Regions from separate parts of the Listeria sp. SHR_NRA_18 genome, predicted to be linked through region 2. Evidence: riboswitches for the same ligand, from Rfam matches in the RefSeq annotation. Region 2 holds a riboswitch; the other holds the start of a gene.
The links. Region 2 has a riboswitch for S-adenosylmethionine ahead of DUK53_RS04175 (methionine ABC transporter ATP-binding protein). Riboswitches for the same ligand answer to the same signal wherever they lie in the genome.
Positions count from the first base shown of each region.

Region 1: another riboswitch for S-adenosylmethionine. It lies ahead of metE (5-methyltetrahydropteroyltriglutamate--homocysteine S-methyltransferase); the one in region 2 lies ahead of DUK53_RS04175 (methionine ABC transporter ATP-binding protein).

Region 1 covers NZ_QPKR01000001.1:939-9,084, reverse strand. Annotated here, with positions in the region: gene DUK53_RS00140 (bifunctional homocysteine S-methyltransferase/methylenetetrahydrofolate reductase) at 1-688, opposite strand, end outside; gene metC (cystathionine beta-lyase) at 688-1,857, opposite strand; gene DUK53_RS00130 (aminotransferase class I/II-fold pyridoxal phosphate-dependent enzyme) at 1,850-2,977, opposite strand; gene metE (5-methyltetrahydropteroyltriglutamate--homocysteine S-methyltransferase) at 3,051-5,333, opposite strand; SAM riboswitch class I at 5,436-5,541, opposite strand; gene DUK53_RS00120 (MFS transporter) at 5,624-6,793, opposite strand; tRNA gene DUK53_RS00115 (tRNA-Glu) at 6,866-6,937, opposite strand; tRNA gene DUK53_RS00110 (tRNA-Ser) at 6,971-7,061, opposite strand; tRNA gene DUK53_RS00105 (tRNA-Asn) at 7,080-7,152, opposite strand; tRNA gene DUK53_RS00100 (tRNA-Ile) at 7,159-7,235, opposite strand; tRNA gene DUK53_RS00095 (tRNA-Gly) at 7,253-7,323, opposite strand; tRNA gene DUK53_RS00090 (tRNA-His) at 7,344-7,416, opposite strand; tRNA gene DUK53_RS00085 (tRNA-Thr) at 7,432-7,507, opposite strand; tRNA gene DUK53_RS00080 (tRNA-Phe) at 7,532-7,604, opposite strand; tRNA gene DUK53_RS00075 (tRNA-Asp) at 7,615-7,687, opposite strand; tRNA gene DUK53_RS00070 (tRNA-Met) at 7,693-7,766, opposite strand; tRNA gene DUK53_RS00065 (tRNA-Ser) at 7,807-7,896, opposite strand; tRNA gene DUK53_RS00060 (tRNA-Ile) at 7,919-7,995, opposite strand; tRNA gene DUK53_RS00055 (tRNA-Met) at 8,007-8,080, opposite strand; tRNA gene DUK53_RS00050 (tRNA-Ala) at 8,119-8,146, opposite strand, start outside.
Region 2 covers NZ_QPKR01000001.1:830,156-838,301, forward strand. Annotated here, with positions in the region: gene DUK53_RS04155 (peptide ABC transporter substrate-binding protein) at 81-1,718, opposite strand; gene DUK53_RS04160 (M20 family metallopeptidase) at 1,869-3,062, opposite strand; gene DUK53_RS04165 (MetQ/NlpA family ABC transporter substrate-binding protein) at 3,087-3,941, opposite strand; gene DUK53_RS04170 (methionine ABC transporter permease) at 4,153-4,803, opposite strand; gene DUK53_RS04175 (methionine ABC transporter ATP-binding protein) at 4,787-5,818, opposite strand; SAM riboswitch class I at 5,946-6,055, opposite strand; gene DUK53_RS04180 (DUF3006 domain-containing protein) at 6,137-6,367, opposite strand; gene DUK53_RS04185 (MBL fold metallo-hydrolase) at 6,375-7,466, opposite strand; gene DUK53_RS04190 (HesB/YadR/YfhF family protein) at 7,783-8,085, opposite strand.

The DNA.
Region 1 (8,146 bases), 830 kb from region 2:
ATGCCGCCAGGTAAGCATTTTCGAGCAACGGCACACTCTCAAGCGCTTTGGACATATGATAGGGACCTAGTCGACAATTCGCGCCAACGACATCCGCTCCCAAATCCGCCAATTCCTGTAACGCCGATGCCAACGTTTGCCCACTTTGCAAAAGTCCTGGTTCATGCATCGAAACATTCGCGACAATCGGCAAGTCCGTCGTTTCCCGCGTAATTTTTAACACCGTTTTCAGTTCGTCAAGATCATAATACGTCTCCAGCAAAATCGCATCCACGCCCTCAAGCAACAGACAGTACAATTGCTCCCGGAAACTACGCTTAATCTCCTCCAAACTCGGCGCCGCAATTCGGGCATCATTCGCCCCGTTAATCCCGCCAATCGTGCCAAAAATATACACACCAGTTCCCCGCGCCGCCTCTTTCGCATGCCGCACCGCCGCCTGATTAATTTTTTTAATATCATCTTGTAAACCGTAACGCGACAACTTAATATAGTTCGCGCTGTAGGTATTTGTTTGAATAATATCCGCTCCAGCCTCGATATAAGCCCGATGGATCGCAACAATATCATCTGGATGCGATAAATTCAACTCCTCAAAGGAACGGTCAACCCCATAAGAATAAAGCAGCGTACCCATTGCACCATCAGCAATTAAAACTTTTTCACTTAAATCGCGGCGTAAATTCATCAACGAGCACTCCTTTCCACTGTATAGGTAAGCGCTTGTTCGAAGTCTTTGATCACATCCGCGATATCCTCAAGCCCCGCCGAAAAGCGTAATAATCCTGGCGTAATGCCGAGTTTCAACCGTTCTTCTTCTGGAATCGCCGCATGAGACATCCTCGCCGGGTACGACAAAATACTCTCCACTGCGCCAAGACTCACCGAAAACACCGGCAATTTCGCATGATTCACAAACTGGCGCGCCGCCTCCTCGCTACCGAGATCAAACGACAACACCGCGCCCGCCGAATCCGCCTGTCTCTGCTGAATATCATAATCCGGATGACTCGCAAGCCCAGGATAAAAAACCGCCTTCACCCGATCATCCGCTTGCAAAAATTCCGCCAGTTTTTGCGCTGACGCCGTGCCCACACTCATCCGCACAGCAAGCGTCTTGAGGCCACGCAACAACAACCAGCAATCCTGAACGCCGAGCACGCCACCCGTCGAATTTTGCATGAAATAAACCTGTTTCGCGAGCTCCTCATTATTCGTCACCACAAGCCCCGCCAAAATATCGCTATGGCCCCCGATAAATTTCGTCGCACTATGCACCACCATATCCGCGCCCAAATCAAGCGGTCGTTGCAAAGCCGGCGTCAAAAACGTATTATCCACAAACGTATAACAATCATGTTCCTTCGCAAGTCGCGCCACCGCCGCAATATCCGTCACGCGCATCAATGGGTTCGAAGGCGTCTCCACATAAACCAACTTCGTATTCTCCTGAAAAGCCGCCGCAACAGCATCCAAATCACCCATATCCACAAACGTATGCGTAATCCCAAACCGTGGCAAAACCTGCTCCGTCAACCGAAACGTACCGCCATACACATCCCCAGAAATAATAAAATGATCGCCCTGCGACAACGTCAAAAGTGCCGCTGAAATCGCAGCCATCCCAGTCGCAAACGCAAAACCATGCGTCCCATTTTCCAACTTAGCAATCGCTTCCTCCACAGCCTGACGCGTCGGATTCCCCGATCTCGCATAATCGAACTCATGATAATTATCAAAATCCGGCTGATGGAACGTCGATGACAAATGAAGCGGTGTGTTCAGAGCACCAGTCGCCTCATCAATCCCAAGACTCGCATGCACAACCTTCGTATTAAAAGAAAACCCCTCACTCATGCACGCTCACCCCTTCTTTTAAAACAGCCGCAAAAGCCTGATCCAAATCAGCAATTAAGTCATCACTATTTTCAATCCCAACCGAAATCCGTAAAAGCTCATCCGTCAGCCCATAAGATTCCCGAAGTTCGCGCGGCACATCCGCATGCGTCTGCGTCACTGGATACGTGATCAAACTCTCTACGCCACCCAAACTCTCCGCAAACGTAAACAACTCCAAGCTACGCAATAACGGCGAAACAAGCGTAGCATCCTTAATCAAGAAACTCACCATGCCGCCCTTTCCAGGATACAGCACCTTCGTCACAGCCTCGTGACCCTCCAAAAACGCCGCCACTTTCCGCGCATTTTTCTGATGTTGCTCCACCCGCAAAACAAGCGTCTTCAACCCACGCATCAATAACCAACTGTCAAATGGCGAAAGTACCGCACCAATCGAATTATGGAAATCGCGCAACTGCACAGCCAACGCCTCATCTTTCACAATCACCGCACCCGCAAGCACATCATTATGCCCACCAAGATACTTCGTCGCACTATGAAAAACGATATCCGCACCCAAATCCAGCGGCTGCTGCAAAATCGGCGTCAAAAACGTATTATCCACAATCACCAGCAAATCATGCTTCTTAGCAAAAGCCACAACGGCCGCAAGATCCGTTTCCACCATCAAAGGATTCGTCGGCGTTTCAATAAACACAGCCTTCGTCGCCGGTGTCAACAAACCTTCCAAATCAGCCAAATCCGTCGACTCCCAATAAGAAAAATCAATGTTATACTTTTTCGCAATCAATTCAAAATAACGATATGTACCACCATATAAATCCCGTGAAGAAATAATATGATCGCCACTCGCAAACAACGTAAAAATAAGCTGAATCGCACTCATACCCGAACTCGTCGCAAAACCAGCCGTTCCATTTTCAAGTGTCGCGAGTGACTCCTCCAAAACCTCACGCGTCGGATTTCCCGTTCTCGTATAATCATACCCTGTCGAAACACCCAGATCTTCATGACGGTATGCAGTCGACAAATATATCGGCATGTTCACAGCACCAGTCGCTCCACTTTTTCGATTTCCAATTTGCGCTACAATTGTTTCTTTCTTTAACTTTGTCATTCCAATCCCCTCCATCAATTTAAAAAGCGCCAGGAGTAGCAACATGATGCCGTTCCTAGCGCCTAATTTCCTATTATTTTATCACTTTATACGCTTCACGAATTTCCTTCGTCGCATTGACCATATCTCGAAGCGCCTCAACCGTTTCCTTCTCTTTACGCGTTTTCAAACCACAGTCCGGATTCACCCAGAACTGACGCGCATCAATTACTTTTAAAGCTCGACGAATGTTCTCTTGAATCTCACCCGTCGTCGGAACACGCGGGCTATGAATATCATATACACCCAGACCAATCTCTTTATCGTAACCAACCTTCTCAAACGTTTCGATAATTTCACCGTGGCTACGAGACGTCTCAATCGAGATAACATCCGCATCTAGCGCACTAATCGTATCGATAATATCCTCAAACTCGGCATAACACATATGCGTATGAATTTGCGTATCATTCTTAACCGAAGTCGTCGTTAACTTGAACGAATAAACCGCATCATCCAAGTACTTCTGCCATCTTGAACGCTTCAGCGGCAATCCTTCACGCAGCGCTGGCTCATCGACTTGAATCACACGAATTCCAGCCTCCTCAAGCGCCTCCACCTCTTTACGCAGCGCCAAACCAACTTGATTCGCAACCACATAATCCGGCACATCATCACGCACAAACGACCAGTTGATAATCGTCACCGGCGCCGTCAACATCCCCTTCACAGGACGATCCGTTAGCGATTGTGCATAAACGCTTTCCTTCACCGTAATAGCTTCCGTAAACGCCACATCCCCGTATACCAATGGCGGACGCACCGCGCGCGACCCATAAGACTGCACCCAACCAAATTTCGTCGCTTGGAAACCATCCAACTTCTGACCAAAATACTCCACCATATCCGTTCTTTCAAACTCACCGTGCACCAGCACATCCAAGTCCAAATCCTCTTGAATCCGAATCCAGCGTTCCGTCTCCGTCTCAATAAATTTCTCATATTCCGCGTCCGTAATCACTTTCTTCAACCAATCCGAACGTTTTTTCCGAACCTCAGGCGACTGCGGAAAACTACCGATCGTCGTCGTTGGCAATAACGGCAACTGCAACCACTCATGTTGCAACTTAATCCGCTCCGCAAACGGTAAATCACGCTTCACCTCCACGTTCTCTAAATTACGAATCGCTTCCTGCACCTCCGCATTATTCCGGTGATGCGAACCATTAATCGCACCCAGCGCCGCCCTCGCATCCGTAAATTCCGCCGTCACATCTTCCCCATTCAATGCCTCCGTCAGCGCCACTAACTCCACCAACTTCTCATCCGCGAATGACAACCCACCAAGCAACACCCCATCCAAATCAGGCTCACTCGCTTTCGTCACCGGCACATGCAGTAATGAACTCGACGGCTGCACAATTAACCGCTCTTTCGGCACCACTTTTGCAATCCGCTCAAGAAGTCCTAATTTCGCATCCAAATCCGCACGCCATACATTACGACCATCAATCACTCCAGCCGCCAAAATTTTATCCTCCGGGAATCCAAATTTTTCAAGCGCTTCGATCGACTCACCATGATCATGCACAAAATCCACACCAATCGCATCCACCGGCAGTTTCACAACCTCTTCAAAATAATCAAGACTTTCGAAATAGGTTTGCAATTCAATCTTCAAATTAGGTGCAATGTTCTTAAATAAAGCATAGACCTCTTCAAACAACACCAACTCTTCCTTATCAAAACTAGTCGCTAAGTAAGGCTCATCAATCTGCACCCATTTCACACCAGCATTTTGCAACTCCTTCAAAATTTGACCATAAAGCGGAATCAGCTGATCCAACAACCCTTTAAAATCATCATTCCCCTTCGCCAATTTCAAATACGTAATCGGTCCAACAAGCACTGGCTTCCCATCAATACCAAGCTCTTTTTTAGCTTCCTCGTAATAAAACAACGCCCGATTCTCCGTCAACTGCGGCTTCGCATCCACAAGCTCCGGCACAATATAATGATAATTCGTATTAAACCACTTCGTCATCTCCGAAGCAACCGCCCCATCATTCCCACGCGCAACCTCGAAATATGTATCAAGATCCACTTTCCCAGCCTCATAATTAAATCGTTTCGGCACAATCCCAAAAGTAATACTCGTATCTAAAATGTGATCATAAAAAGAAAAGTCCCCAACTGGAATCAAATCAATCCCTTTGTCCTGCTGTTTCTTCAAAGCTTGTAAACGCAATTCTTTAGTTTCAGAAAGTAATTGCTCTTCAGAAATCTTATGGTTCCAATAATTCTCAAGTGCCTTCTTCCACTCCCGTTTCTCACCTAAACGCGGATACCCTAAATTTGAACTTTGAACTTTCGCCATTTCACATCACCATTCCCTCATTATTTTTTTCATATAAAAAGCCTCCCCAGCAAAGAACCAGAGAGGCTACGAATATCCGAATTTTACAGACACGCATTCACTCTCTTATCTTTCGAAGCATCATACTTCGCAGGATTTAGCACCTTTTCAAAAACTGAAAGGTTGCCGGGTTTCACAGGGCCAGTCCCTCTACCACTCACAATAAGAGTTATTATATGAAATTAATTACATCCAGTTCCGATGTATTGAACTTATATTACCATCCCACGAAATTCCTGTCAACTAAAAAATCACGGCATTGTCAAACTTTTTCGAGCATTCCCGAAAAACAACGCTAAAAACGCTACAACCAGAAGCCCTGTAATCACAAAATAAAACACATCATTACCAAACAAACCAATCATAATTCCCGTCGCAGAAGGCCCAATAATACTCCCCAAACTAAAGCTCATCCCGACTAAAATATTCCCCGCAGGCAAAAGCTCCAGTGGCGTCAAATCCGTCATATAAGACAATCCAAGCGAATACATCGACCCCAGAAAAATCCCCAGAACAAAAAACATCCCAATCAATACAATACTATTAGAAACAAAAGCCGTCACAAAAAACAAAACAGCCCCCACCCCCACAAAAATAGGCAAAACCTTTGCCCTACCAATCCTATCACTCAAAATCCCAATCGGAACTTGGAATAAAATCGTCCCAACAGAAAAGGAAGAAATAATCGTCACAACCATCGCCTGCGGAATCCCATCCCGAAGCCCCACAATCGGAAAAGTAGCATTAAGCGCCGTCTCCAATATGCCATAAACAAAAGGCGGAATCATCGAAATCCAAGCAAGCCTAAATACGTCCGAAAATCGCTTTATACTTCCAAAAAACGAAATTTCGCGTATAACTGCCTTCTCAGCAACAAACTCATTCCTAAGAAACCACACAAGCCCCCAAGCAATAATCACCATAATCCCCGATATAAAGAACGGCAAGTTCACATTAATCTCCATTAAATTCACGAGTTGTGGTCCAACAGCAAACCCCAACGAAAAAAACAGACCATAGATAGCCATATTACGTCCACGCTTAGAAGGATGACTCATAGCACCAATCCAAGTCTGCGAAGAAAAGTGCAACATATGATCCCCCACACCAATCAGCAGTCGCAAAATAAACCAAAAATATAAATTAAACCACAGTGGAAATAGTAATAAAGCAACCGCTACAATCCCACCACCAACAATAATAATAGGTTTGTATCCAAATCGGTGTAATGGCGCCTCAATAAATGGCGATACTAATAAGACCCCTATATATATCCCAGTAGCATGGAGCCCATTCAATCCCGAAGAAATCCCATTTCCCTCAAATATAATCGAAATCAAAGGCAACAATAAGCCTTGAGATAAACCAGATATAGCAACAACCACTGTCAAAATCCAAAATTTAAATCTATTGCTTTTCATACCTATCCTCCTATGCATTTTTTGCATTAAAAAGAACAATGCCATAAATGACATTGTTCTTATAATCAGCGATGACCCGTACGGGATTCGAACCCGTGTTACCGCCGTGAAAGGGCGGTGTCTTAACCGCTTGACCAACGGGCCTAAATATTAATTCTAGTTTCGCATCTTTTATACTGGCGGAGAAGGAGGGATTTGAACCCTCGCGCCGCGTTAACGACCTATACCCTTAGCAGGGGCACCTCTTCAGCCACTTGAGTACTTCCCCAATATAAACAATTACAAGCTCCACAGGCAAGACTCGAACTTGCGACCGATCGGTTAACAGCCGATTGCTCTACCAACTGAGCTACTGTGGAATAATATGGTGGGCCTAAATGGACTCGAACCATCGACCTCACGCTTATCAGGCGTGCGCTCTAACCAGCTGAGCTATAGGCCCACAATAAAAAAATAAAGAGCGGGTGATGGGAATCGAACCCACGACAACAGCTTGGAAGGCTGTAGTTTTACCACTAAACTACACCCGCATTATCCAAAATTTCATAAAGGCGGCTAGTGGGAATCGAACCCACGCATGCCTGAACCACAATCAGGTGCGTTAACCACTTCGCCATAGCCGCCGCTATCGCTAAATATGGTGCCGGCTGCAAGAGTCGAACTCGCGACCTACTGATTACAAATCAGTTGCTCTACCAACTGAGCTAAGCCGGCTTAAGATACAAACAACTATAAAGGTGGCTTGGGACAGAATCGAACTGCCGACACCTTGAGCTTCAATCAAGTGCTCTACCAACTGAGCTACCAAGCCATAAGTAAAGCGGTCCCGACGGGATTTGAACCCGCGATCTCCTGCGTGACAGGCAGGCATGTTAACCCCTACACCACGGAACCACCAATTGCGGGGACAGGATTTGAACCTGCGACCTTCGGGTTATGAGCCCGACGAGCTACCAGACTGCTCCACCCCGCGACAATAATATTATTTTATCCACAAATCACTAAGAAGAAAAAGGAGGAAGAGGGATTCGAACCCCCGCGCGGTCTTACCCGCCTGTCGGTTTTCAAGACCGATCCCTTCAGCCAAACTTGGGTATTCCTCCATGATATAATAAAAATAGTGATTGGTGGACCTTGCAGGACTCGAACCTGCGACCGGACGGTTATGAGCCGTCTGCTCTAACCAACTGAGCTAAAGGTCCAAATTAAAAGGTAGCGGCGGAGGGAGTCGAACCCACGACCTTTCGGGTATGAACCGAATGCTCTAGCCATCTGAGCTACACCGCCAATATAATAGATAAGCGTACCTTTACTCACAAAAAATTTGGTGGAGCCTAGCGGGATCGAACCGCT
Region 2 (8,146 bases):
ATATTGGGGCTGTAACTCATTGCATTTCGAACAGCCCCAACAATGCGAGCGCTTGTCGCCGATTTATTTGGGTTATGCATTTATTTTTCTAGATATGCCCATCTAAAGCTGTATGGTGCGCCGAAAAGATGTTTTACTACGCCTTTTACGTATGGTTTTTCAAGGACGGCTGTGGCGTTTTGGTATAATGGTGCGATTGCTGCGTCGTCATCGAGTAGCACTTTTTCGGTTTGGAGCATGGCTTGCCAACGGGCTTCTGGATTCGTCGCAAGTGTTGTGGAAATATCGGTTGTCAATTTGTCGTAAGCTGGGCTTGAGTAGCTCATATTGTTGTAGTTGTTGTCTGTTTGCCAACTTGCGATGTAGGTCATTGGGTCTTTGTATGCTGGTGCCCAACGCGAAAGTTGAACCGTATAATCTTGCGCCTTATCAAGTGCTAGCCTGTTTTTGTAAGGCACTGTTTTTAAGTTGATTTTGAGCCCGTCGAGATTGGTTTGTAGCTCGCTTTGAATGAACTCGAGGGTTTTCTTCGCGAATTCTTGGTCGTCACCTACTAGTTCGAGCGTGATTTCGCTTTTACCGAGTTGTTGCTTCGCTTTCGCAAAATGTTCTTTGGCTTCTGCGACGTTATATGTGAGGTGATCGCCACTATCTTCGCGGAAGTCTTTGCCTGTTTTCGGATTTTGGGCAAAACCGTTTGGAATTTCGCCGTTAATTGGTACCGCACCATTCGCGATGACCGTGTCGGCTAGCGCTTCTTTGTTAATCGCTTTTGCAATCGCTTTTCGTAATTCTACATTCGCAACATCCGATTGTTTTTGATTGAATTTTAACCAATATACGTAGGAATCGGGTTCTGCAACGAATTCTTTATTGTCTTTGTATTGGCTCGCGTAATCGCCTGTTAATGGGGCACGGTCAACTTTTCCTGTGTTGTAGAGATTGACTGCTGAGCCTGGTTCTTTGGCTACTTGGACATCGATGCGATCTAATTTGACGTTTTTCTTATCCCAGTAGTTATCGTTTTTGATGAAACTCCAGCTTTTGCTTGTGCCCGACCAATCGGACATTGTGAATGGGCCGTTGTAAAGTAAATGATCGGAATCTTTGGCAAAGTCTTTCCCTTCTTTGCTCACGTAAGCCTCTTTTTGTGGATAGAACGGGCCGAATGTGAGTAGTGAGTTGAAGTACGGCACGGCCTGTGTCAGTTGGATTTCGATGGTTTTGTCATCCAGTGCTTTCACGCCGAGTTCTTTTGGATCTTTTTTACCGTCGATAATATCGCTTGCATTGGCAACGACATCGCGGTATAAAAAGGAATACTGGGCGCCCGATTTTGGATTGACGACTTTGCGCCAAGCGTAGATGAAGTCATCGGCTGTGAGATCTGATCCGTCTGACCATTTCGCGTTGTCGCGGATTTTGATGGTGTATATTTTTTGATCTTTACTTATTTGAGGCATGGCTTCGGCTGCTGCTGGGATGATTTGGTCCTTGGAATCAAGCGTATAAAGCCCTTCAAAAACTTGATTCATCGCGGTGAAGCTGACGCCGTCTGTTGCAAGTGATGTGTCCATGAGTGGAATTTCTGTGGATTCGATGACGCGCAAGACTTGTTTATCTGAGGCATCGCTCGCCGTGTCTTTTCCTCCTCCGCATGCTGCTAATACGAACATGCTGGCTACTAGAATCAAGCTGATAATATATCTTTTTTTCATATGTAAAACTCCCCTTTTTTGTGTGACTGTTTCTATCATACGCTATTTTGACGCGAAAATAAATACCTTTTTCTAAATTAATAGAATTATTTTATAATGTTTATCACGTTAAAGGAGATAAGCAGTTGACCTATCTCCTTTTTTGGCAGACTAGATTTGTTTTGTATCTTCGTATTCTTGTTTTATATCGACTAATAGCGCTTCGTTCGTGTAGAGTTCTAAAGCGGTTAGCGCGAGCAGTTTGGCGCCTTTGATTAAGGCCTTGTCTCCAGCAGCGGATCTTGCGGCTTCGCGGAATTCAACGGTATGCCCAACGAGGTCACTGGAACCAATTTTGATATAAGGGTGGATGGTTGGGATAACTTGGCTAATGTTTCCTGCATCTGTGGAACCAATGCCGCGACTATCGGTAATTAGCGGTTCGTCTAGTTGCTCCGCGATACGTGCGAACAGGCGATTGAACTGTTTATTAATCAGGAAATCATCGACGCCATTCTGGATATTCGTCACTTTAAACGTTGTACCAGTTTGAATCGCAGCACCTTCTGCGACTTGAATGACGCGCTTCGTGATATCATCGAGACGGCGACGTTTGTCAGCGCGCGTGAAAAAACGGGCACGGGCGTAATCTGGAACGATATTCGGCGCTTGACCACCATCCAAAATAATGCCATGAATGCGCACATCGGAGGTCACGTGTTGACGTAAAGCATTGACGCCGTTGTAAAACTGGATAAGGCCGTCCAGTGCGTTAATGCCATCTTCTGGGTTAGCCGCGGAATGGGCTGGTTTCCCGAAGAACTCAAATTCTAAAACGTCCACGGCAAGCGATGGTGTCGTTAACGCGGAGTCGCTGGATGGATGAATCATGAGCGCGGCGTCAATACCTTGGAGGAGATTATGCTTCACAAAACTTCCTTTCGCACTGCCATTTGGTCCACCCTCTTCGGCTGGCGTTCCAAGTACGACTACTTCCCCACCCGTTTCCTCGATTACTTCGGCGAGTGCGATGGCTGCGGCAACGCTCGTTGTGCCAATTATGTTGTGCCCGCATGCATGTCCAAGCCCTGGTAGCGCGTCATATTCCGCTAAAAAGGCAACTGTAGCGCCTGGCTTCTCTGCTTTTTTACGAGCGAGGAAAGCGGTTTTGTGGCCTGCTACGTCTAATTCCACGGTGAAACCAGCTTTTTCAAGGATGGTCGCCAGTTTTTCGCTTGCGTAGAATTCTTCGTTGCCGATTTCTGGGTGGTCGTGAATATCGTGACTTACTTCAATATAGAAGTCTTGATGCGCGTCAATATTTGTTTCAATGGCCTCAGACCATGTCAGTTTTGCTTGTACCATGTGCAACGCCTCCGTATTTCGAATTTATTTTTTTGACCACGTTTCTTTATACGTTTCTAGCTCATCAAGCGGGATAAATGCTGGGATGGAGCTACCTTTATATGTTTTTTCGATAAATTTCTTCATGTCATCGGAGTGGTAAATTTCCACAATTTTTTTCAAAGCTTCGCGATCTGTGTCCCCTTTTCGAACGGCAATAATGTTAATATAAGGTTTCGCCGTATCTGACTCTAGGAAAATCGAGTCTTTCAGCGGGTTCAGTTTCGCCTCAACAGCCACACCGTTATTGATTGTTGCCGCATCCACATCGTCTAGCGCGCGCGGAATTTGACCAGCTACCATTGGCTTAATATCGAGCTTTTTCGGATTTTCTTTGATTGCTTCTGGTGACCCGTTCCCATCAAAATCATCAACCAACGTGATAAGTCCCGCCTCTTGCAGCAAAAGCAAAGCACGGCCGTAGTTCGTAATATCATCAGGAACAGCGATAGTAGCGCCATTTTTAATATCCTTAATGTCTTTCACTTTGTTCGAATAAACGCCCATTGGAGCAATGACCGTCGAAGCAAGCGGTACAAGATCTAGCTTATTTTCTTTAATAAAAGAATCGAAATAGGCAACCGTTTGAAAAGCATTCGCATCCAAGTCCCCGTCAGCAAGCGCGCGGTTCGGCAAGACATAGTCACTAAATTCTTTCAATTCGATATTAATACCATCCTTCTCAGCAATCCGCTTAATTTCAGGCCAAGTCCGATCCCCAGCACTCACACCAATCACCAAATTCTTCTCGTCTCCCTGCGCCTTCTCATCTGAACCACCACAAGCCGTAGCAACAACAGCCAACAATACCAACGTCAAAACTAAAACCAACTTCTTCATCCAAAAAACTCCCCTATTATTTATTATTTTATCTTTTCTTAAAATCATGTTTAAGTGTCCTTCACGATTGAACCTCCAAACGGAGGTGGCGCCGAGAAATGCCTAGATTCTAGGCAAAGCCGAGCAACGGAGTGGAGCGTACGATTTGTACGAGAACCCCGTAGCACAGGTTTTAACGACGAAGATGAGCGTTTCTCGGCGTCGCCGGCGCCTAACGGCGGCGGATTTTGCGAGAAATGAAGTTCCCCAGCGACTGGACACTTTGGACAATAACGACCAAAATAATAACTGTAACGAGCATCGTGATATTATCATAACGCTGGTACCCATACGTAATCGCCAAGTTTCCAATCCCTCCTGCACCAACAACTCCTGCCATTGCGGTAGCACCAACGAGACCAATCGTCGCGGTAGTTAGTGTCAGAATCAATGAGCTAAGACCCTCTGGCAACATAAATCGCCATATAATTTGCCACGCGTTCGCGCCCATCGCCTGAGCTGCCTCGATAATGCCTTGATCCACCTCTAAAAGCGAGTTTTCAACAAGTCTTGCAATGTAAGGTCCTGCGTAGAAAACAAGTGGAACAATCGCGGCTTTCACGCCAATGCTCGAATCGACGATGAAACGCGTCACAGGAATCAATGCGACTAGCAAAATAATAAATGGCACCGAACGCAAAATGTTGATAATTGGGTTTAAAATATTGAAAATCATTGTATTTTGCAAAATGTGACCTTTTCGCGTTACGACGAGTAAGACACCGAGTGGTATCCCTATAAGGCAAGCAAATAAGAGTGACCATGTAACCATGTATAGGGTTTCAATAAATGCCATGCTTAGCTGTTCAGATGTGACTTCCATGCGCTCCCACCTCCTCTAATTTGACATTTTGCGTTGTTGCGTAAGCGAAGGCTTTTGCGATTTCTTCTGGCTCACCTGTGACTTCCACGATCATGTAGCCAAACGCAATCGCCTGAATTTCAGAGATATTCCCACTTAGGACGCTGACATTGACATCAAATTGTTTGGCAATATTCGAAAGTAGCGGATTTCCTGATGATTCTCCCACAAATGTGAATTTCCAAACGGTTGCGTCGTGATTTTGAATCAGCTTCAGTGCGCTGGCTGGAATATCGTCATTGATTACCGTCTTGACGAAGTTTTTCGCGGTTTGGCTTTGCGGATTTGAGAAGATATCGAATACTTTGCCTTCTTCGATAACTTTACCGCCTTCCATCACCGCTACTCGATTGCAGATTTCGCGTATCACAGACATTTCGTGGGTGATGAGCAGAATCGTAATATTGTATTCTTTGTTGATTTTTTGTAACAGTTCGAGAATCGCGCCTGTTGTCTCTGGATCTAATGCGCTCGTTGCCTCATCGCATAGGAGCACCTCTGGATTTGTTGCGAGTGCACGTGCAATCCCGATACGCTGCTTTTGGCCGCCGGATAATTGGTCGGGATAATTCTTTGCTTTATCTGCTAAGCCAACAAAGTCCAACAATTCCAGCACTCGCTTTTCGCGTTCTTTTCGGTTTGTATGTATTAAAGCTAGCGGTATCGCGATGTTATCGAAGACCGTTTTGGAATTCAATAAGTTAAAATGTTGAAAAATCATGCCAATCTTTTTTCGTTCTGCGCGAAGTTCTTTGGATTTTAATGTTGTTAAATCGGTTCCTGCCACAGCCATGGAGCCTTTTGTGGGCCGCTCCAGTAGGTTTACCGTGCGAATCAAGGTACTTTTTCCTGCACCACTAAAGCCCACTACGCCGAATATGTCGCCTTTTTCGATGGTTAAGCTAACGCCGTCTAACGCGGTAATTTCTTTGCCTCCGCTTTTGAATGTTTTCGTTACATTTTTGAATTCGATCATCCTATCACTCCCTTAATTGCCTTACCCACAAAAAAATCTCCCCTTAAGTTAATAAGAGGAGATTCTAGTCCAAACATCTATGTACCGAATAATTATACAGTCATATGAATGCAGTCTTTGTCGTCTCACCTTATCTACCAAGCAAATGGAATGCTTGTTGGAATTGGCACAGTATCAATACATGATCTGTTGCCGAGGTTTCGTAGGGCCAAATCCCTCCACCTCTCTGGATAAAATGTGTAAGTCGTTATTTATTTTTTATAACTATATCGTGTATTTCGGATACTGTCAACCACTTTTGGAAAAGTTCTTTGTTTATTAATCGTTTTTTCTGCGCAATTGTTCGAGTTTCGCTGCGATGCGTGCTTTGTTTTCCGCTGTTGTTTGGGCGTCTAGTGTGATTCTCGTGCCATCGATTAGAACCGAACTGCCTTCGTGAATATTTTTTGGCAGTTTGGTTTGTGGGATTGTCCATATTTGCTCATCTGGTTCGAGTAGAAAAACCGCTTTTCCATCCTCGATACGGTCTAAAATCGCTTTTTTGCTCATGGTACACCTACTTTACGGTTGCTTTGCCTTGTTCTTTGATTTGTCGAACAATGCCGTCGCCTATTCCGTTTATTTTTTTCAATTCGTCAATTGATTTATATGGTCGTTCGGCGATAATTTTGTCTGCTAAAACGGGGCCAATGCTCGGTAGATATTGCAGTTCTTCTGCGGTTGCTGTGTTAATATTAATTGTATTTGGCATCGGAACCGCCTCGCCTGGTTCTTCTGTTGTTTGTTTGCCAGTGCTATTTCCAGGTTCCGGTGTGCCGGATTTTTCTGTCGCGACGTGGATTTGTTTGCCATCCGTCTCGATTGTTACCGTTCCTTCGACATCCGTTCCATACGTTTTGATATCGCGATCCTTGAGCCACTGAATGACTTCGCGGTGCGGGTGCCCGTAGGAATTTCCTTTTTCAGCAGAATACACGGCGACTTCCGGTTTGACTGCATCTAAAAAGTACGGCTGATTCGATGTTGACGAACCGTGGTGTCCCAAATCGAGAATCTGGGCGTTTAAATCTAGGCCGCTGTCGACCATTTCTCGTTCGCGTGACTTTTCTGCGTCTCCTGTAAAAATAGCCGCAATATCTTTGTATGTTAGACGAATCGCGATGGAATCGTTGTTAGCGTTATCCGATAATTTATCCGGACTCAGCACCTGAATCCCAAACGGTCCGAATGTAGCTTTTTCACCGCGTCTTGGCTCCTTATATTTCGCGTCCGAAGCCAGAGCGGCATCAATCACGCGCTCATAAATCGAGCTATTGAACACGAGTCCATCCATCCAAATTTCTTTCGGCTTATACTGTTTGATGACTTTATCCGCGTTGCCAATATGATCTGAGTGCGGATGTGTTAAAAGCAACAAATCAATTTTTTCGATATTCGCTTTTTCTAGATATGTCAAAATCCGATTATCGTCATGGCGGCCAGTATCAATCAGAATCGTTGTGCCATCATCGGCTTGAATAAGCGTGCTGTCCCCCTGCCCGACGTCAAAAAAAGTGAATTTCGCGCCGTCTAACGTATTTTCGGTAACACTGGATGTTTGTGTATTATTTGAGCATCCACCAATAAGCATGACTAAAATAATCCCCATGATGCTCCATTTTGCTAATTTCTTCAAAATCTCAACTCCCTAATTCTCTTCCCCTTAGAATAGCAGAATCGCTTCTTGGAGTAAAGAGTTGCCGGAAAAGTTGGGAGATTTACACCAAATAAAACGAGCCCTATAAAGGACTCGCCAAAATTTCGAAAAACCACTTCACATGATTTCCTACCAAACCTCAGCGGATCGACAAATGCTTAGTTTCTAGGCAAAAGCACTGTTCCAGTGCGGAGCGTACTAAAGTACGTGAGCGCTGAAACAGTGCTTTTAACGACGAAAATGAGCGTTTGTCGATCCGCTGAGAGATTTATTTTACTTTCTCAAAAAATTTGAAGGTTACTTCTTCGCTTTTTGGATTGTAATCAATGATCCAGTCATGATCTTTAAAGTACCAGTAATCATGATCTTCTACGTAGAATAAAATATCGCCGATTTTGTGTTGCAATGCCATTTCCGTGGGTTTTTCAGATACTAATCCGATTGAAAAACCAGGATGTAGGGAACTGTTGGAGCCACCATATTTTGCGAATAATCTAATTCCATTTCCATCGGCCGTGTTAAACTCATTTCTAAACCAGTGTTGTGCTTGATCGCTTACTTCGATTTGCATTGTCATCACTCCTCGTATAATAAGTTTATAGCTTCTTAATTGTTCTTTGAAAATTTCATAT